DNA from 4 places in the Lysinibacillus sp. NPDC047702 genome. Region 1 is predicted to be linked to each of the others. Evidence: riboswitches for the same ligand, from Rfam matches in the RefSeq annotation. Region 1 holds a riboswitch; each other region holds the start of a gene.
The links. Region 1 has a riboswitch for cobalamin ahead of ACQKIM_RS03595 (energy-coupling factor ABC transporter permease). Riboswitches for the same ligand answer to the same signal wherever they lie in the genome.
Positions count from the first base shown of each region.

Region 1 (5,202 bases):
GTTGCTTCCGTCCAACCAAGCTCGATTAATACCTCATACACTAATCCTGCCATGCCATAAACACCAGAATCACCGCTGGAAATAACAGATACGATATTCCCTGCCTCCGCTTGGCGTACCGCTTCCTGTGCACGAGATACTTCCTCCGTCATACCTGTACTAACAATGGATTTTGCATTAACTAAGTCTTGAATAAGCTCTACATATGTTTTATAGCCTATGATCATATCACTCTGTTGCAATGCCTCCACTGCCCGATGCGTAATATGATTAAAATCACCAGGCCCAAAGCCAACTACGAAAATCTTCCCTTTTTGCGCCATTTTGTTACCCCTCTTTCACCTTTTCGATGCCTTTAATGGCTGTTGTTTGTGCTGTCCGCTGCAATGTACCCTCCCGAAGTGTAAAAACATGTTCATGATGCAGTGACTCATGATGTAAATCCTGCACAAGTGCCCTCGCATGCTCAGTTGTTGGCACACGGTACCAATTTCCTTGCGGATAAGCAATGACAACACAGGCATCCTTACATCTGCCGTTACAGCGTGTCCGTGTTGTATGTATTTTTTTATCAAGTGCCTGCAACTGTATTTCATCACGAATTGCTTGTGTAATTTCCTCCGCTTCTTTTTTCATACAGCTGCTGCCATTGCAAATAAAAAGATGGGTTTGCATCCCTTCTAAATTCCAAGTAGTCATCGTTGTTCTCCCCCTCAATACTTTTAGGAACAAAGAAAAACCTTTACTCTAATCGAAGAGTAAAGGTTTAGTAGAAGCCAAATAAAGTCGAATAAATTACAGGTACTCGCCTTTGCTTCAACTTCTCCCTCCGAAAAGTTTGCATGCATTATTACATAAGCAGGTTTCCTGACTTAAGCTTCCATTTACTTTCGCGCCTTCCCAAGTTTGCACTAGTGGCATTTGCGATTTCATCAGCTATTACAGTAGCGGGGGCTGTATCGGATTTTCACCAATTTCCCTATTATCTTGAAAATATTCAAGCACTTATGTATGTTTATATATCAAATTTGTATGTTTTACATGAATTGAAAACTGTCTCTATCATATCTTATAATTTTAAAATTTCAATATTTCTCACTAAAATCATGACAATTTTATTAAAATTTCATCAAAAATTTCATAGAATAAAGAAAAATTCTCTTTTATTTTATCAGAATTTTCTACATTGCACCTCAATTAAAAAAATTTTTTTCTTAAAAAAGATAGCCTCATGATGGAAAATCATGTTACACTTTGTCGTGAAATCTCACAACTTCATCTTTTTTCGGTGCGAAGTGCTTATCATTTTGCTTAAAAGGGAAGCCGGTTCAAGTCCGGCGCGGTCCCGCCACTGTACTAGGGAGTTTTATAGAGAATGCCACTGTCCAACGGATGGGAAGGCCTATAAAACGAGGAACTAAAGCCAGGAGACCTGCCGAAAAGAATGTGAACGTTTCAACCTACGAGGATAGGTGTGCGGCTTAGTAGAATCGAATTCTATTTGTTTTTTAGCTATGCACTTTTCCAATATGGAGAAGTGTTTTTTTATTTTCGCACGCTTTTTCAAAAACTATAAGTGAGGAGGAGAAATTTTGAAATTCTCAGGCTGGAAACTTAGTTATTTCTTATTGGCATTTTTATTTGTGCCAAATCGTGCATTTGCCATGCATATAATGGAGGGCTTTTTGCCAATTGAATGGGCCATTTTTTGGTGGGTTGTATCCATTCCATTTATTATTTTAGGATTACGTTCAATTCGCAAAACCATTGATGCAAACCCTGAAACAAAAATGATATTAGGGCTATCAGGCGCTTTTGCTTTTGTGCTATCAGCATTAAAGATACCGTCTGTAACAGGAAGCTGCTCGCATCCAACAGGTGTTGGGCTTGGTACAGTTCTGTTTGGACCATTAGCAATGAGCGTAATTGGAACAATTGTATTACTATTCCAAGCTTTACTTTTAGCACATGGAGGACTTACAACTTTAGGAGCAAACGCTTTTTCCATGGCAGTTGTTGGTCCAATTATTGCTTATTATGTATTTAAAGGCTCGCAAAAAATGGGTCTATCATTTTCTTTAGCTGTGTTCTTAGCTGCTATGCTTGGTGACTTAGGTACATATATTGTCACTTCAGTACAACTAGCTCTTGCTTTCCCTTCTGAGGTTGGTGGCTTTATGGCATCATTCTCAAAATTCGCGGGTATTTTTGCATTAACACAAATCCCTCTAGCTGTTAGTGAAGGAATTTTAACAGTAGTCGTGATGAATTTCTTGAAAAAATACAATGTAAGCGAATTAAAAGCTTTACGTGTTTTCTCAACAAAGGAGGCACATTAGAATGAAAAAAAACTTATTACTGCTTGCAATTGTTGTATTATTAGCCATTGTCCCATTATTCATACAAAAAGGTGCTGAATTCGAAGGAGCAGATGGTGAGGCGGAGGCGGCAATTGGTGAAATAAATGCTGAATACGAACCATGGTTTGAAAGCTTATGGGAACCACCAAGTGGAGAAATTGAAAGCTTATTATTCGCACTACAAGCTGCTATAGGTGCTGGATTTATCGGATACTTTATCGGCTTAATGCGCGGCAAACATAAAGAAGGTTAAGTATGTTGCTCATTGATAAGTATGCATATATGAATAAGCTAGCGTCTGTTCATCCGCTAGAAAAAATGATGTTTTCTTTTGGACTATTATTATTGTCGCTTATCATGAGAGATGAACGAATTTCACTCATTACATTTATTGTAATGAGTGCTTTTATCATTATAAGCGCAAAAATTCCTGTTAAATATTATTTTAAACTATTATTGTTACCTGGATTTTTTTTACTATCTAGCTTATTATCTATTTTAATATCTATAGCCCCGGCGACAAGCATGCTACCTGAACATATCTGGTCATTTTCTATTAATAATTGGACAATTTTTGTAGGCAACGCAAGCATAGTGACAGCACAGCAACTTTTTTTCATCGTTCTTGGAAGTGTCAGTTGTTTATATTTTTTAATCCTAACAACATCTGTACAGTCTATTTGTCATGTGTTGAGACAATGTAGAATTCCTGCTTTGTTTGTTGAGCTGGTAGAATTAACATATCGATTTATTTTTATTTTTTTAGACAGTATGCAAAAAATTCACCTTGCTCAGCAGGCTCGACTTGGTTATCACTCACCTGCCCAGTGGCTACGCTCTGTATCTATGCTTATCGCCGCTTTATTTGCTGAAATGTTCCAACGAAGCCGTGAGCTTAATAATGCCATGCAAGCACGTGGTGGCGAAGCGGTCTATTGGCAGGAGAATGCAACCTATAGCATGAAAAACTGGCTGGGTATTGCCGCTATCTTACTATTCCTCATCGTGTATGGAGGTTTTTTCTAATGACAACAGACTTATACTTTGAACTAAATCAGCTTTCTTACGCCTATGCAGATGGAACGCACGCCCTAACAAATATTAGCCTCCAAATTCCGAAGGGCAAAAAAATCGCCCTACTAGGTCATAACGGAGCAGGAAAATCGACTTTATTTCAGCATCTCAATGGCATTCTCAAGCCAACTTCTGGAAATATAGCCTTTTGTGGCAAGGCTCTTAATTATAGTAGAAAAGCATTAAAAGAATTACGTCAACAGGTTGGCATAGTTTTTCAGGATGCAGACAATCAGTTGTTTTCTGGTACAGTGAAGCAGGATATTGCATTTGGACCTTTGAACCTCGGCTGGACCACTGAAAAAATTGAAGAGAAAATTGCTTGGGCAGTAGCACAAACTGAGGTGGAAGCACTACTCGATAAACCAATACATTTTTTAAGTGTAGGTCAAAAAAAGCGGGTAGCTATGGCAGGCGTACTAGCGATGGAGCCAACTGTTTTATTATTAGACGAGCCTACCGCAGGACTCGATAATTATTATGCTGCACAAGTTTTACAGTATTTAGCTAAATTAGAAAATGGGAATCGTACCATTTTAATGGCGACCCATGACATCCCATTGGCCTATGAATGGGCAGATCAAATAATTGTTATGGAGGGTGGAAAAATCATCTATAACGGGGACCCTGTTGAGATGTTTTATCAAGAGGAGTTACTTCAACGAGCCCATCTGGAACGTCCCTGGGTCTTTGAAATGGCGCTTGCTTTACAGCGAAAAAAATTATTGAATGAAAACATTAAGCTGCCTCGTTCAAAAGATGATTTACAGAAACTGATTGAGCAGATTTGAGTATTTGTATCTGAGCTGTTTTTGAGAGAATCGGAGCTTTTTACTTTCGCACCTGAGCGTTTCTTGAAGGGTACCGAGCTTTTTGTTTTTGAACCCGAGCGTTTCTTGAGGAGACCCGAGCTCTTTGCTTTCATACCCGAGCGTTTCTTGGGGAAACCGAGCTTTTTGCTTTCATACCCGAGCGTTTCTTGAGGAGACCCGAGCTCTTTGCTTTCATACCTGAGCGTTTCTTGAGGAGACCCGAGCTCTTTGCTTTCATACCCGAGCTTTTTGTTTTCTGACCTGAGCGTTTCTTGGGGGAAACCGAGCGTTTCTTGAGGGGACCCGAGCTTTTTGCTTTCGTACCTGAGTGTTTTTTCTTGCACCATATAGGAAATGACCAATTTAACAAGAAAAGCATCTTCGCCCCTATCGACGAGATGCTTTTTTCTTAATCAAAATACTTTACGTAATTACAATATTGATCTTGTTTCATATGAAGATTTTCGTATAGCTTCCGCGCATTAATATTATCGGTGGCAGTTTGAAGTGTGACATAACGAGCAGACTGCTGCTCACAATATTGAAATACCTTTTGCATTAATGCCGTGCCTACCCCTAAGCCCCTCGCATCTTCATTCACATATATATCATTTAAAATATATGCACGCTGTAAAGCAATGGAAGAAAAGGTAGGATATAATTGTGTAAATCCCACTGGCTTGTCATTTTCTACAGCTATAAAAATAATAGATTCCTTCAAAGCCATTCGTAATTGTAAAAATGCCTTTGCACTGCTTCGATCTGATTCAATCCCATAGAATTGGCGGTATTCATCAAAAAGCACTGCTACCTCTTCTAATTCATTCATTGTTGCTTGAAATATGTTCATGCTGCTCTCCCCTTATGTCTACCCATGATTGTCAAAAAATATGAATCTAGCTCTCATTATAAAGGAAATAATCGGATAAAGAAAAGAATTCCCCACAAATTCGAGC
Region 1 is NZ_JBNNMG010000004.1:91,328-96,529, forward strand. It holds gene cobJ (precorrin-3B C(17)-methyltransferase) at 1-323, opposite strand, end outside; gene ACQKIM_RS03590 ((2Fe-2S) ferredoxin domain-containing protein) at 328-699, opposite strand; cobalamin riboswitch at 841-1,024, opposite strand; cobalamin riboswitch at 1,270-1,454, shown strand; gene ACQKIM_RS03595 (energy-coupling factor ABC transporter permease) at 1,593-2,339, shown strand; gene ACQKIM_RS03600 (energy-coupling factor ABC transporter substrate-binding protein) at 2,341-2,613, shown strand; gene cbiQ (cobalt ECF transporter T component CbiQ) at 2,616-3,386, shown strand; gene ACQKIM_RS03610 (energy-coupling factor ABC transporter ATP-binding protein) at 3,386-4,225, shown strand; gene ACQKIM_RS03615 (N-acetyltransferase family protein) at 4,656-5,096, opposite strand.

Region 2 (5,202 bases), on a different contig from region 1:
GCTGCTACTCTCATGGATGTTACTGGATAAATAATCATAGAATAGCCCATATTTTCGAATTCTTTGGCCGTATAATAGGGTGTTTGTCCGAATTCAGTCATATTTGCCAATAATGGTGCATTTACTTCATTTGAAAATTGTTTAAATTCCTTTTCATTTTGCAGTGCCTCTGGAAAAATTGCATCAGCCCCAGCTGCTATATAGGCTTTTGCGCGTTGGATGGCTAGTTCTAAACCTTCTACAGATCTCGCATCTGTACGTGCGATAATAACTAAGGTTGGAGCTATTTGCTTTATGACCTTTATTTTTTGAATCATTTCCTCTTGAGTTACAAGTGTTTTTCCATTCAAATGACCACATTTTTTCGGTAAATTTTGATCCTCTAATTGAACTGCGGCCACACCTGCCTCTACCATTTCACGAGTTGTACGTGCCACATTTAATACACCACCAAAGCCAGTATCAATATCCACTAGCATTGGTAAATTTGTAGCTCGGATAATATCTCTAGCACGTTCTGCTACCTCATTCGAATAAATCATACCTAAATCAGGTAAGCCACGACTCGCGGTATAGGCGGCTCCAGATAGATATAATGCCTCGAAGCCTACTTTTTTAGCCATTAAACCAGCCATAGCATCATGAGCTCCAGGTATTTGTAAAATATCCTTATGAGCTATGAAAGCTTGAAATTGTTCAGCCAGTTGTTTTTGTGAAACAGTTTCATTCACAATCCATGCCATCTATCAAAAACCTCCCTTCTCTAATTAAATAAATAATTCAACAAATTCATGAACATAGCTATTTTCAATAAGCTCTTGATTCGCGCATAGCTGTTTTATTTTATTCAATTGCTTTGATGAATAATGAGTACTAATATTTCGTTGGAATTTATCAATAATTTTAGGGAATGCTTCCTCACGGCGGAAACGGTGACCTAATGGATACTCACATTCTATTAATTCAGATGATGAACCATCTTTATAGTAAATTTGCACAGCATTGGCAATAGAACGTTTGTCTGGATCTAAGTAATCGATGGTATATTGTGCTTTTTCAACAACAACCATTTTCTTTCTCAGTTCATCTATACGTGGATCTGCAGCCACGTCATCTTCATAATGATCTGCGATAATGTCGCCATACATTAATCCAATTGCTGTAATATATTGAATACAGTGATCACGGTCAGCAGGATTATTGAGTGGTCCCTCTTTATCTATAATGCGAATGGCTGATTCATGTGTTGTAATCACAATTTTTTCAATATCTTCTAAACGGTTTTTCACTTCTTCATGTAAATGCACAGCGCATTCGGCAGCCGTTTGTGCATGAAATTCAGCCGGGAAAGAAACCTTGAAGAGCACATTTTCCATAACATAAGATTTAAGTGATCTTGCCAGCTTTAGTTCTTGTTTTTTGAAGAGTACGTCCTGGAAACCCCATCCAGGTGCTGATAATGCAGTTGCATACCCCATTTCTCCTTTTATTGCCATCATAGCCAATTGTACAGCCCTGCTTGTTGCGTCACCTGCTGCCCATGATTTTCTTGACCCTGTATTAGGTGCATGACGATATGTTCGTAGGCTGGAATTATCAATCCAAGCATTTGATAATGCATTAATAATTTCTTGACGTGTTCCACCTAACGCTTTTGTAACAACAGCAGTAGTCGCAATTTTTACATATAAAACATGATCCAATCCTACACGATTCAAGCTATTTTCCAATGCTAAAACCCCTTGGATTTCATGGGCCTTAATCATCATTTCTAATACTTCTTTGATTTTTAAAGGCTCTTTGCCTTGTGTAATACGTTCACGGCTCAAATAATCCGCAACTGCTAAAATGCCACCCAAATTATCAGAAGGATGTCCCCATTCAGCCGCAAGCCATGTGTCGTTATAATCCAACCATCGAATCATACAGCCGATATTGAAAGCTCCTCTCACTGGATCCAAAACGTAAGAGGTACCTGGTACACGTGTACCGTTTGGAACGATTGTCCCTGGAACAACTGGACCAAGAAGCTTTGTACATTCAGGATATTGTAAGGCTAAAATTCCACAGCCTAAAGTATCTAATAAAACATAACGTGCTGTTTCATAGGCTTCTTCACTGGTAATCGTAGTATTTAATACATAATCTGCAATATCGCTTAATAATTGATCTGTCTTAGATATTTCATTAGTTTTTATCATCTATATCTTCCTTTCACTACCTCTATTTGATATACTAGTAAGTTGATGGACATTGGTCAGAATGTCCATCAGTACTATGGCGAGTTGTTATATGTTGATTACACTGTTACTTCTTCAAGGTTATGACGCTCGCCCATATAATGAACGCGAGGTCTAAACAGCTTGTTATTTTCATGCTGTTCAATCACATGTGCACATAAGCCGACGGTACGAGAGCTAAAGAAAATTGGGGTATAGATTTCAATAGGCAGTCCAAGCATGTAATATACAGGTGCTGCGTAGTAATCTAAATTTGGATACAATCCTTTTTCCTGCACCATTACTTTCTCACCAGCCTCACACATGCGATATAATAGATCGTCACCATGTTCTAAACATAATTTACTTAATGCCTCTTTCATTATTTGTGCACGTGGATCCATTTTCTTCATGTATACACGATGACCAAAGCCCATGATTTTTTCTTTCTTTTGCAGCAATGTTTCAAAGCCTTCCACTGTCTTTGCTTCAAGAAGCATATACATCACAGCCTCGTTTGCTCCACCATGTAAATTTCCTTTCAATGATGCTACAGCTCCAGTTAAAGCTCCATATAAATCGGATTGTGTAGAGGCAATAACACGAGCCGTAAATGTAGAATTAGGCATTTCATGTTCACTATATAGAACAAGGGATTGATCGAAAGTTTCCTCCTCCAGCACTGTTGGCTTTTTTCCAGTAATCATGTAAAAGAAATTCGCACTATAAGAAAGATTACTATCGGGCTCTACTACCTCTTGTCCATTGAGTACACGATAGCTATTCGCTACAATATTTGGCATACTTCCTAAAAGTCTAAAGGCTCTCTTTAAATTCTCCTCTGTAGAACGATCATCGATTTGCTGATCATAGCCTGCTAATACTGATATCCCAGTTCTCAGCCCATCCATTGCATGTGTTCCCTTTGGCAATAGCTTAAAAATATGAAAAATTTCTTGTGGAACCTGATAGTTTGTTTTCAAAATGGCTTTCAGTTCATTCTGTTGCGCAATAGCTGGTATTTCTCCGTTGAATAGTAAATGCACAATGTCTAAATAAGAATATCGCTTCGATAATTCAATCAAGTCATAGCCTCTTATAACAATTTGACTTTGTACTGTGTCTAAAAAAGATAATTTAGTCTCAGTGGCAATGATTCCATCTAGACCTGGTGAATAATTTAACTCCATACATTACAGCCCCTTTGTTTATTCATTCTTGTAAGCGTTAACATTCAAGCGCGAAAGAACAACAAAAAAACAACTTCTATCCTTTTAGAAGTTGTTAATCTACAAATACATGACAGAGTAAAAAACAGCGAATTTACAATAATTCACAATAATCATACTGTAGCTAACACCTCCCTATCCTCGTAGGTCAATTGATGCTTGTTTAGTGGCAGGTCTCCTGACTTATGATCAACGCTACAATATCGCCTTCCCATTTTGATAAACAAAACAGTGGTATTGTTATTGAGCTCCTAAATACAGTTGCGGGACAGTGTTGGACTCTTACCAACTTCCCTTTTAATCAAATGAAATCACTTCACTTGAACCACCAAAATTTAGCATATTCAATTTGTCTTTTAACCTTATCATAGAGATTCAAAAACAATCAATATAGGTAAAATTCAGAAAAGGCAGTTTATCAAAAGCTATTTTCCATTTTTAAAGAACTATTCTATATTTTTTAGCATTATTTCGTACAAAAAAAGATTGTTAAGGGATGAAACTAGCCTACTTTCAAAAGTAATTAAGAAAATAGAGGTTTCTTATTTAGCAAAGCAGAACTATTTATATGAATAAATTTTTAGTAGGAGTGGAAATTTTGGGGTATATTTCAGAATTAAGAAAGCAGTTCGGTAGCAGACCAATTATAAGCGTCGGAGCGACAATCCTTGTGGTAAACAATGACAAGAAAATTCTCTTTCAAAAACGCTCAGATACATTTAATTGGGGATTACCTGGTGGTTCAATGGAACTGAACGAAACTTTAGAGGAGGTTGCTTCCCGTGAACTTCATGAAGAAACTGGACTCGTGGCTAATGAATTTGAATTGATAGGTGTTTTTTCAGGACCGGATTATTATTTTCAATATCCTAATGGTGATGAAACATATACGGTCATACATCTTTATTTAGCTAAACACGTAAATGGTGTATTAGAAATGAAGGATGGTGAGAGTTTGAATCTTACATATTTCAGCAGAAAAGAGCTTCCAGATAATATAGAAAAGAGAACAAAAGCTATTTTAGAAAATCTGGGAGATAAATTGTGGGATTTACATAGTTCTTTTACCAAGCAATCGTAAAATAACAATAACCCCGTTCCAAATTAGGGATGGGGTTAAATGTGTTATTCAAAATGGCAAATGTGATTTATCTTTGGCGATTTTTTCAAATACACTTTATATAATAGATAGTATGGAAAGCTCATTATTCTCTATTATTCTTACTACTTCTTACCTGGGGGTGCGATGGCAAAATAGCATTGGAAAGTTCAAGAGAAGCGGGATGCTGGAATGTTTCCCCCTTCCTGATTTCTTCCACTAGCTGACCATGCTGCATGACAAGTATGCGGTCTGACATAAAACGTGTTGCCTGTAAATCATGAGAAATAAAAATATATGCAAGTTGCAAATCTCTTTGAAGTGTTTGTAATAGCTGGATAATATGCTTCTGCAATATCATATCAAGACTACTAATGGCCTCATCTAATACAATCAATTTTGGATTTAAAGCAAGCGCTCTAGCGATGTTAACACGCTGCTGCTGCCCTCCACTTAGCTGCGAAGGATACTTTTGAGCAATTGTACACTCTAACTCCACACAGTCTAGTAATTCCCTTACCTTATGTTGTCTCTCTGTTTTACTGAATTGCTCGAAATTAAGAAAAGGTTCTTCTACTATGTCAAAAATTGTCTGCTTCGGATTAAATGAATGATAGCTACTTTGAAAGACAGCCTGTAAATCTCTTCGTATCAT
Region 2 is NZ_JBNNMG010000013.1:36,990-42,191, forward strand. It holds gene prpB (methylisocitrate lyase) at 1-743, opposite strand, end outside; gene prpD (2-methylcitrate dehydratase) at 768-2,201, opposite strand; gene mmgD (citrate synthase) at 2,300-3,409, opposite strand; cobalamin riboswitch at 3,600-3,793, opposite strand; gene ACQKIM_RS09180 (NUDIX hydrolase) at 4,047-4,529, shown strand; gene ACQKIM_RS09185 (ABC transporter ATP-binding protein) at 4,654-5,202, opposite strand, start outside.
Region 2: it holds a riboswitch for cobalamin, as region 1 does, so the genes downstream of both, mmgD (citrate synthase) here and ACQKIM_RS03595 (energy-coupling factor ABC transporter permease) in region 1, are expected to answer to the same signal.

Region 3 (5,202 bases), on a different contig from region 1:
CTGCTCTAGCTACATGGGATAAAAGCACAGCTCTTGAAAGCGTAAAAAAATTAAGCGAATTAAATCCAAGCTTACTTGCTGTGGGGCATGGAAAGATGTTGATGCAACCACAGGAGCTTTTGAAAATAGCGATAACAGAAGCAGAAAAAAATTTTCATAAACAAAATAGGAGATGAAAATAAAATGTCCCGTCGTATGAAGTTAGATTTACCTATTATTTTTAAAAAAGCAACGGAGATAGTGGATGAACAAGGCTTAGACCAACTTTCAATCGGACTATTAGCAGAAAAATTGGGCGTGCGACCGCCTTCCTTGTATAACCATCTTGATGGATTACATGAATTGAAGCAGAAGTTAGCCATTCAAGGTGTTAAAAACCTTCATGGGTATATGCTTCAAGCTGCAGTGGGACGTTCAGGTGATGATGCTATTCGAGCAATTAGTCAAGCATATATTCAATTTGTTCGAGAGCATCCCGGACTATATGATGCTAGCACACGCTTTCCTGATGCTAACGATCAAGAATTGCAGCAGGCCCAAGAATCTGTCGTGCAACTTGTCCTTCAAGTGCTAGATGCCTATAATTTGCAAGAAGAAATGGCGATTCATATGGTCAGAGGATTACGAAGTATTCTCCATGGATTCACCTCCATCGAACAGTTAGGGGGATTCGGGATGCCTCTTGATATTAATGAAAGCTTTTCAATCTTACTAAATACCTTTATTGAGGGCATTCATGCAGTTACGCTTAATGAAAGCCAATAAATGACCTAAAAGAAAAAACATGACCTCTCTAGGAAGTCATGTTTTTGATTACAATGCAGATTGTTGCACCTGTTGACGAAGGTTTTTTGCCGCTGCAACCATATGAGCTAATGCTGCTACCGTTTCTGGTTCCTTTCTTGTTTTTAAACCACAGTCAGGATTCACCCAAAATTGATTGTGCTTTAATACTTGTAGGCTATCCTGCATAATGTTTAACATTTCCTCCTCACTTGGTACACGAGGACTATGAATATCATATACACCTAAACCAATGCCTTTTTCATACGGATTGACTTTTAGTGAAGAAATCAGCTCACCGTGGCTACGTGATGTTTCAATTGAAATAACATCCGCGTCCAATGCACTAATTGGTTCGATAAAATCATTAAATTCACAGTAGCACATATGAGTATGAATTTGCGTTTCATTCCTCACACTAGATGTGGCAAGTTTAAAGGCATTTACTGTCCATTCCAAATACGCTCCCCAATTTTCTTTACGAAGCGGCAGTCCCTCTCGTAAGGCCGGCTCGTCAACCTGAATAATGGAAATTCCTGCAGCTTCTAATGCCTCTACTTCCTGTCGAAGGGCCATGGCAATCTGATAGGTTACATCTTTTCTTGAAATATCATCACGCACAAAGGACCAGTTTAAAATTGTTACAGGACCTGTAAGCATTCCTTTAACATAGCGCTTTGTTAAATTCTGTGCATAGGCTGTTTCTGTCACAGTCATTGGTAGTTCCCATGCTACGTCGCCATAAATAATAGGTGGCTTCACACAACGAGAACCGTACGAAACAACCCAAGCCTTTTCTGTAAAAGCAAAGCCCGTTAGTTTTTCGCCAAAATATTCGACCATATCTGTTCGCTCAAATTCACCATGCACAAGAACATCTATATCTAATTCCTCTTGAATAGCAATCCAGCGCTTTGTTTCCTTTTCAACAAATGTATTATACTCATCATTTGTAAGCTGCTTCTTACGCCACGCCTGACGTGTACGTTTAACTTCATCAGATTGTGGAAAGCTTCCAATAGTCGTCGTTGGAAATAGTGGTAATTGTAATGCTTGCTGTTGAATTGTTTGTCTTGTTTTAAAATTACTGTGGCGTTCAAAGTCTTGTGTCGATACCTCTTGAATTGCCTGTTGAATCGCTTTATTTTGACGAATTTGATGGTTTTTTAATGCCTCAATAGCCTTCATGCTGTCTGATAGCTTATGATTTGCTGCACCATTTGTGTCTTGAATATAACTAGTCACTTCAACCAATTCCACTATTTTTTCATCTGCAAAGGCAAGTGCATTGTGAAGGACAGGATCAAGCTTGGTTTCTAGAGCAGTAGTGATCGGCACATGCTGTAAGTTACAGGAAGTCTGAATCCAAATGTCTTTTGATTTACTTAATTGTTCAATTGCTTTTATAGTGGCACCCACTTCTGCTAGATTTGCACGCCAAATATCTCGACCGTTAATAATACCAATGGCTAATGCTTTATCCTGCGGGAAACCGTATTGACGAAGTGCCTCCATATTTTTGTGATAGCCATGCACAAAGTCTAAGCCAATCCCTTGTACAGGAAGAGTCACCAATGATTCATATGCTGACAAGGATTCAAAATATGTTTGTAGCATAATTTTCGCTTCCGGTACTGATGCAGCTAGCTGTGTATATATTTCTTGGACAAGCTTGATCTCTGCGTCATCTAAAGTTGTTACAAGTGCTGGCTCTTCTATTTGAATCCAATTAGCTCCAGCAACCACTAACTCCTTTAACACCTGCGTATAAAGTGGTATTAAGTCTAAAATGAAGGCTACCTGAGAAAGTTTGTCATAGCCTTTTGTCAGCTTACAAAATGTATAAGGACCAATTAATGTCGGCTTTGCTGTTATACCAAACGCTTCCTTCGCCTCTAAAAAATCAGCAACTATTTTATTCTCTGTTAATTGTAAAGGTTGTCCCTCATATTCTGGCACAATGTAGTGATAGTTCGTATTAAACCATTTTGTCATTTCACTAGCCACTGCCTGTTTATTGCCACGAGCTATGCCGTAGTATGTTTGTAAATCGACCTTTCCGCCTTGCCATTGAAAGCGTTTGGGAACCAATCCGAACATGATAGCAGTATCCAGCATTCTGTCATACAATGTGAAATCTCCGACTGTTATAACATCTAGCCCCAGTTGAAGTTGCTTTTCAATACGTGCTAATCGTATATCCTTCAGCTGCTGCAGAAACGCTTCCTCTGTCAATTCCTTTTTCCAAAATAATTCTAATGCCTTTTTCCATTCTCGATCCTCTCCAATATATGGATAGCCAATTGCTGTACTTGTATAAGTCATGTTACTCTCTCCTTAATTCGTAAAATAAAAAAAGCCATTTCCCGTTATTGGAAAATGGCTGACATTGTTTATCAAACATACAGACATACAGAAATAATACGATTTATTTTAAAATCGTAGGATTCATTGTCGCACAGTGCCGATTGGTCACATTTCACCGCCTATTTCCACGTAGGTATTTGGTGTGTACTAGACATTGGCAGGTCTCCTGGCTTCTCATCAACACGCCTCACAACCTTCCCAGTTTCCCAGTGGTATTTATGATTTGCTCCGAATTACAGTTGCGGGACAGCGTCGGATTTGCACCGACTTCCCTTTTAAACCAAATTCTCATTTGGCACCAACTCTTACACAGTATTCAATTATGCTCTTACTATAACATATATTTTTCTGAAAAGTAGCATTATTTTCAGATTTTTTTGATTCTATCCTCTAATGTTGTAGTTCTATCCGTCATCTTGGCTGATCTATCCTTCACATTTAAGGTTCTATCCACTTGTCAATCCATATATTTTTTGGTATTATTCGGTAATCTCGTAGAAATCATTCCACAATCATAACGCTAGTTTGCAATTGGCTGTTCTCTATATGGTACTGTCAATCGATTCTAAATTAAAACAATTACATCCTATTGAAACATTTGTAATGAAACTGTAAATTCCGGCGATGAAGCCTTTTATATCAAGCAATTAGGTCAATTTCCAGCAACTCGTGGTAACATTTACCTCGAAGAAGCCTTACTTTTTCATGCTACGATTAATTCCAATGGCGAGCCAAAATAGGATTAATCCTAGCATTGACTTTAGGAGGTAACTAACAACATGAACAAACGTAAACGATTTTTAAGCACAACATTAGCATTGTCAATAGGTTTTACCACATTAGGAATGGTACAGCCAGCTATTCAGCCAATAGAGGTAGAAGCTGCAACTATTAATAATTTCAACAATCAACAGGCTGTTGCCGCAAAGGCAGAGCAACTAATTCAAACTGGTAAAAGTTTAATTGGAAAGGCAACATACAGCAATACGGTATACAAGCCTACATATCCATATAAATTTTCCTGCGCTTCATTTTTGATGTACATTTTCGAGAAAAATGGTGTTGATCTTGCAACGTACAATGAAGATTATATGATGAAGCAAGGAACATATGTAGCTAAAAATCAACTACAAAAAGGTGATTTATTATTCTTTAGAAGTAAAAAAACTGGCACAGATCCTGACCATGTAGGTATGTATATTGGGAATAATAAAATCATTCATATGGCTGATTCTAAACAGAACATCGTAATTTCTGATTTAAGTAGTAAGCCATATTATACTGATAATTATGTAACAGCCCGTAGAGTATTACCTACTTTACTTTCCGCTAACCCAGCAACAAAAGGTGATAAAATTGTCGAAAACGCTTATAGCTATAAAAATAAAGTGACGATGAGTTCAACGATTAATGAACAAAACCTGCGTTTTACAGGCCCTGGTTTTGTCGAGTATGTTTATCGTAAAAGTGGTGTAAAACTTGGTACAACAAACTTAAAAGAGCAAATGAAATTAGGATCTACAGTTTCACGTGCAAATTTAAAGAAGGGCGATTTAGTATTCTTTAATAGTACTCCGGGATCTCAAACACCTTCAATGGTAGGCATATATGCAGGAGATCATCGTATTATGATTCCAAATTCAAATGGAATTATTACTAGAGTAATGTTTGTCGATTATTATGATAAACATTATATTACGGCAAAACGTGTTTTTTCAAATTAACACAAATCCAATTTGAGTAGAAAGACCGATTTGGCTATACCTATGACGAAAGCTTGCAATCTTCCTCACACCATTTATGGCGGAAAAAAGATTACAACAAACAGCTATTAATCATGGACAATCAATATATTGATTTTGAAACAAGGTTTAAAGTTTTTTAATTTAACAACACGTTGCATACTATAAAATTAGAAAAAGAAGTATTCCTCCATGAGGGTACTTCTTTTTCATAGTGTTGAAAAATTAAATAGTCAAGGGACTCTTTGTGAATATTTAGTCAAAATGAAGGTGATTTCCGTTCCAGGCTACTCGCTTTGCCGCTGACGCT
Region 3 is NZ_JBNNMG010000033.1:47,096-52,297, reverse strand. It holds gene ACQKIM_RS16080 (MBL fold metallo-hydrolase) at 1-176, shown strand, start outside; gene ACQKIM_RS16075 (WHG domain-containing protein) at 184-765, shown strand; gene metE (5-methyltetrahydropteroyltriglutamate--homocysteine S-methyltransferase) at 814-3,108, opposite strand; cobalamin riboswitch at 3,290-3,468, opposite strand; gene ACQKIM_RS16065 (NlpC/P60 family protein) at 3,930-4,874, shown strand.
Region 3: it holds a riboswitch for cobalamin, as region 1 does, so the genes downstream of both, metE (5-methyltetrahydropteroyltriglutamate--homocysteine S-methyltransferase) here and ACQKIM_RS03595 (energy-coupling factor ABC transporter permease) in region 1, are expected to answer to the same signal.

Region 4 (5,202 bases), on a different contig from region 1:
CATAGGAGACAATATATGCTGTCGTATCATATGCACCTACAATTGTCGCCCTGGCTCCCTCCATACCTTCCATATGTCCATCAGTAATAATAGCTGTGCTTCCTACTGAAAATGTAGGGTTTACGGCAGTTTTTAACGCTATTGGCACTTCACCAGAGCTAGAATGATCCATTGTGGAATGATCTATCATTGTATTCTGCTCATTGTCATTTTTTTCACCTGAATCTGTCTTGTCAGAGCAAGCTGATAACGCTAGTAAAGCAATTACTGTCAGTAAACTAATAAACCAGCTTCTTCTTATCTTCATATTTATTCCTCCTCACTATTACGCTTAATGTAGCAAATAAATGTGCAGAAATAATGGCCACGTTATAAGAAAAACGCCATCTTTTTAAGATTGACGTTTTCAGGGTACAACTATTTTATTGGTATTATTTTCAATATTCTTTGTAGACGATGCGCAAAAATACCCGCAAAGACAGCTAAAATAATATCCTTTGGCAATGGTGGCATCATCCAAAGCCATGCCATCTTATAATTGAAAGCGTCAGGAGCGCTAGCCCATAGTTTAAAAGCAAAGTACATCCAATTTGTCCCCAGTAAATAATTAATAGCTGTAGCAATTACTGCCGCAACAATATAGCTTTTCTTTGTTCCACTGCGCTCAACAATCAGTCCTGCGATAAATGCTGCTAAAATAAATGTGACAATAAAGCCAAATGTAGGGCTTAGGATTTGTCCAAAGCCGCCACCAAAACGCGCAAATACCGGTGCACCAGCTAAACCAATACACATATATACCGTGCAAGCAAGCGCTCCCTTTCTACTGCCAAGAACTAATCCAGCTAAAATAGCGAAGAAAGTTTGCAATGTGATTGGGACTCCTCCCACAGACATGAAAGGGACAAAGGAGGTAATATTAGCACCGATCATCATTAATGTTGAAAATAATCCAATATAGGCAATATCTACTGTTCTTAATCTATGATGAGAGTGTTCTGCAACTGTTGTCATAATTTCACTCCTATCTATTAAAGTTATTAATAGTGTAAGAAAATAAAGCATTTGTGTCAACTTGTTATTTTATTTAGGTTAACTCAATTGCGGTTTTCACAGCTAAAGTTTATAATTTACGGTTATTTATAGACTAACTACTAAAATGTATGATAGAATCGTCATAATTTTAATAGTTTGGATACTAATGGTGTGACATCTTATACAAAGTGTCACTTAAAAGGGAAGTCGGTGAAAGTCCGACGCTGTCCCGCAACTGTAACGAGGAGTTTTATGATGATTTAGCCACTGTTCTAGGATGGGAAGGTAATCGTAAAACGTTGATCCGAAGCCAGGAGACCTGCCATATAGTGATACTTGTAATGCCCACGAGGATGAACGCATTTACGGACAATAGATGGAAATCTTTCTGACTTTGTTGATGATTCTAGGGTATTTCTATGCATACTATGCATGAAATACTCTTTTTTATTGTTTCATATCTATTACGATTGATTAGGAGTATTATACATATGAATAAAAAATTTATACTATTATCTCTGACTCTGCTTCTAGTACTAATCATTTCTATGACTTTGGCTGTTATGGTTGGATCTGTTTCCATCACACCTCTTTATGTGTGGCAGGTTATTCTATCCAAAATTCCAATCGTTCAAAATTTTATAGAGCAGGATTGGAGTCGCTCGCAAGAAATTATCATTTGGCAAATACGGGTGCCACGCGTCTTGCTAGCTGCAATCGTAGGAGCAGGCTTAGCAATCGCTGGAGCAGCTATACAGGCTCTTGTGCGTAATTCTATAGCTGAACCATACATATTGGGAATATCTTCAGGAGCAACAGTCGGTGCTACAGCAGTTATTATTTTAGGTGCTTTTTCATTTCTAGGTATTTTCGCTCTTTCTGCATCTGCATTTTTAGGCTCACTTCTTGCCATATTGTTAGTGTTTTTCCTTGCACGTGTCGGAGGAAGAATCTCTGTTTTTAGACTTTTACTTGCGGGAATGGCAGTGTCGTTTATTTTATCTGCTGTATCGAATTTTATTTTAATGATGGCAAAGCAAGAGAATGGAATTAAGGCAGTTATGTATTGGATGCTTGGTAGTCTAGCAGGTGCTAAATGGAGTAATATAATCATTCCTACAGCTATATTTATCGTCGTGTTTGCCTTACTGTGGCTCCATTATCGGAACTTAAATTTATTATTGCTTGGAGAAGAGGCTGCGGTTACATTAGGTGTCAATATCCAACAATTTCGTTTGCAGCTTATCCTGCTAGTATCTTTATTAACGGGCGTACTTGTTGCAGTAAGTGGCTCAATTGGATTTGTCGGTTTAATTATTCCGCATATTGTCCGCATAATAGTAGGTTCCAACTATAAATATGTAATACCAATTAGTGCTCTATTAGGAGGGATTTTTTTAGTTTGGGCAGATGCAATTGCACGAATTTTAATAGCCCCTGAAGAAATGCCGATTGGAATAATTACTGCTTTTTGTGGAGGACCATTTTTCATCTGGCTACTACGCCGTAATAATTATTCTTTCGGTGAAGGAGATTAAACCTATGACATTAGAAGCGAAGCAGGTATCCTATTCCATTCATGATCAACGTATACTACATGAAGTTAGTATTCAAATAAGGGAAAAGCAATTTGTTGGGCTAATTGGTCCTAACGGTAGCGGGAAGTCAACCTTATTAAAGAATATGTATCGTCTATTAAAACCCGAAAATGGTACAGTCTTGTTAAATGAGCAGGATATTTTTAAGCAATCAAGTAAAACCATTGCTAGAAATTTGGCGGTAGTAAGTCAAGAAACACCGGTTTTATTTGACTTTACGGTACATGATTTAGTAAGTATGGGAAGAACACCTCATAAAAAACTATTGGAGCTCGATCAAGAACGGGATTTTCAAATTGTGAAGGATGCATTAAATCAAACAGGTATCGCGCACTTAGAAAAACGTAGCTTCAGCTCTCTGTCAGGTGGAGAAAAAAAACGAGTGATGGTTGCACGTGCTCTTGCTCAGCAAGCACAAATTCTAATTTTAGATGAACCAACAAATCATTTAGATATACAGCATCAATTACAGTTAATGGATTTAATTCAAACCCTACATTTAACAGTAGTTGCTGCTTTGCATGACTTAAATATTGCAGCTATGTATTGCGATCAAATTTATGTTTTACAAAAAGGTCAGATTGTTTGCTCTGGTACACCTGAAGAAGTACTTACACCGACGCTATTACAAGATGTATTTGGTGTTTATGCTGATATACAAACTCATCCTCTTACAGGTAAGCCTTATTTAACGTATGTATCTGAGCAATATACAAAGAAAATATTAAAATATTGATAGTTTGAAAAAGGCGTATCTCCTATTGCGGATACGCCATGTTGTTTATCGAAGGATAGGCCCATTGTTAATGGATGACAATGCTTCATTTACTGCAAAAATTTTACCGCGAATATTTGTTATTCCAAAGCTTGTTAGGCGGGCAGAGTGCATGGCTAAATATTTTTCAGCACTTTCTTTCGTTTCAAATAAATACACCCCGCCAGCTTCTTTAGCTAACGCGTTCTCAGTCCAAATTTTCCATATAACGCCTTCTTCATCATTAATACTATGTGCTAAATCTTTGAAGCCTTCAGACATCTCCGTACCAAAAGGGCCTTCCATAGTAAAGTCAACCTGTAATAAATACACCATTCTTAAAACCTCCTTTTCACTAGATTATATTTATCTTCATTCAGCAGATGTTTTTAGTATCGAAAGCAAAGCGGCAGCTACAATTACGCCAAGGCGAAATTGATTTTAATTCATTATAAATAAATTCTACCACAGAAGTACAGGAGCAAAGCAAATTAAGATACAGCTTTTAAGCCTGCCACGCCAATGATAATGGCAACGATACTAATCAGACGAGTAAGGTTTTTAGATTCACCGAAAAATATAATATTTACAAGGACAGCACCAACAGTGCCAATACCAATCCATACAACATAGGCGATGCTTAACTGTAAATAGTTGAAGGAGGAATATAATAACGCAAAGGACAATCCAAAACCACCTACATATATGAATAAATTACGTAGCGATTTTTTCTGACTGTAGAAACGTAAACCTACCACCCCGATAATTTCTGATATTGCAGCTAATAAAACAAGTAACCAGCCCATTAGGCATTCGCTCCTTTCTTGTTATCACTATCTCCAGCAGGGTTATCAGCTAATTTAAGCCCAATGACCCCTAATACTAAAATAAATATAAAAATCGCTTTAATAGTGTTAAACTCTCCTTCAAAAATGAAAATGTCCATTAATGTGGTACCAATTGTTCCTGCCCCAGCAAAAATCGCATAAACTGTGCCAGTAGGCAGGTTTTCACATGCTTTCGATAAGAAATGGAAGTCCATAGCGATTAAAGCTACGATAATAATCCAATGCCACCATGAATGTGCAACATTAAAGCCAAAAATCCAAAATAATTCAAATAAACTTGTTAGTCCAACATACAGCCAATCTTTTTTCATAGTTACGTTTCCTTTCGTTTAATAATATTTATGACTGACATTCAGTCATTTTTAGTGTGAAAAAGAACGCCACTTATGTGTGACGTAAGCCAAGTGCATGATGTAAAAAGTCAAGGAGTTCAAGCTTTTGCAGTCTGATAGATTCTTCTTCACTATCATCATATAAGTAAATTTGCTCAGCTGCAGATTCTACTAACCCAATAATAAGCTTAGAAGATTGTGTAGTATTTAATGAAGGGCGAATTATTCCTTGCTGTTGAGCCTCATATAAGAAATTATTCATCCATTCGTAATAGGGCGCATAAATATTTTCCCATTCTTTCATATGTTCAGTTTGAGTAATACCAGCGTAGATAAGAGCAAATACATCCCGATAGTCTTCGGTTAGTGAAAAAACAATATCGACTACTTTTTCAAGCTGGATTGCAAAAGGTTCCTGTATGGATATACCTTCTTTAATAGCAGCAATTATTTTCTCAACCATAACTTTCGCAATAGCCGGCATGACTGAAAGCCGTGACGGGAAATAAAGATAAAATGTTCCTTGAGCGATACCTGCAGCTTTAACGATATCGGAAACTTTAGTTTTTTCAATTCCCTTTTCACGAAAAACTTCAATAGCAGCTTGAATAATTTTCTCTTCCTTTGACATGTAA
Region 4 is NZ_JBNNMG010000047.1:19,741-24,942, reverse strand. It holds gene ACQKIM_RS19460 (YdhK family protein) at 1-307, opposite strand, end outside; gene ACQKIM_RS19455 (biotin transporter BioY) at 418-1,014, opposite strand; cobalamin riboswitch at 1,186-1,376, shown strand; gene ACQKIM_RS19450 (FecCD family ABC transporter permease) at 1,527-2,573, shown strand; gene ACQKIM_RS19445 (heme ABC transporter ATP-binding protein) at 2,578-3,369, shown strand; gene ACQKIM_RS19440 (monooxygenase) at 3,415-3,723, opposite strand; gene ACQKIM_RS19435 (DMT family transporter) at 3,879-4,193, opposite strand; gene ACQKIM_RS19430 (DMT family transporter) at 4,193-4,546, opposite strand; gene ACQKIM_RS19425 (TetR family transcriptional regulator) at 4,620-5,198, opposite strand.
Region 4: it holds a riboswitch for cobalamin, as region 1 does, so the genes downstream of both, ACQKIM_RS19450 (FecCD family ABC transporter permease) here and ACQKIM_RS03595 (energy-coupling factor ABC transporter permease) in region 1, are expected to answer to the same signal.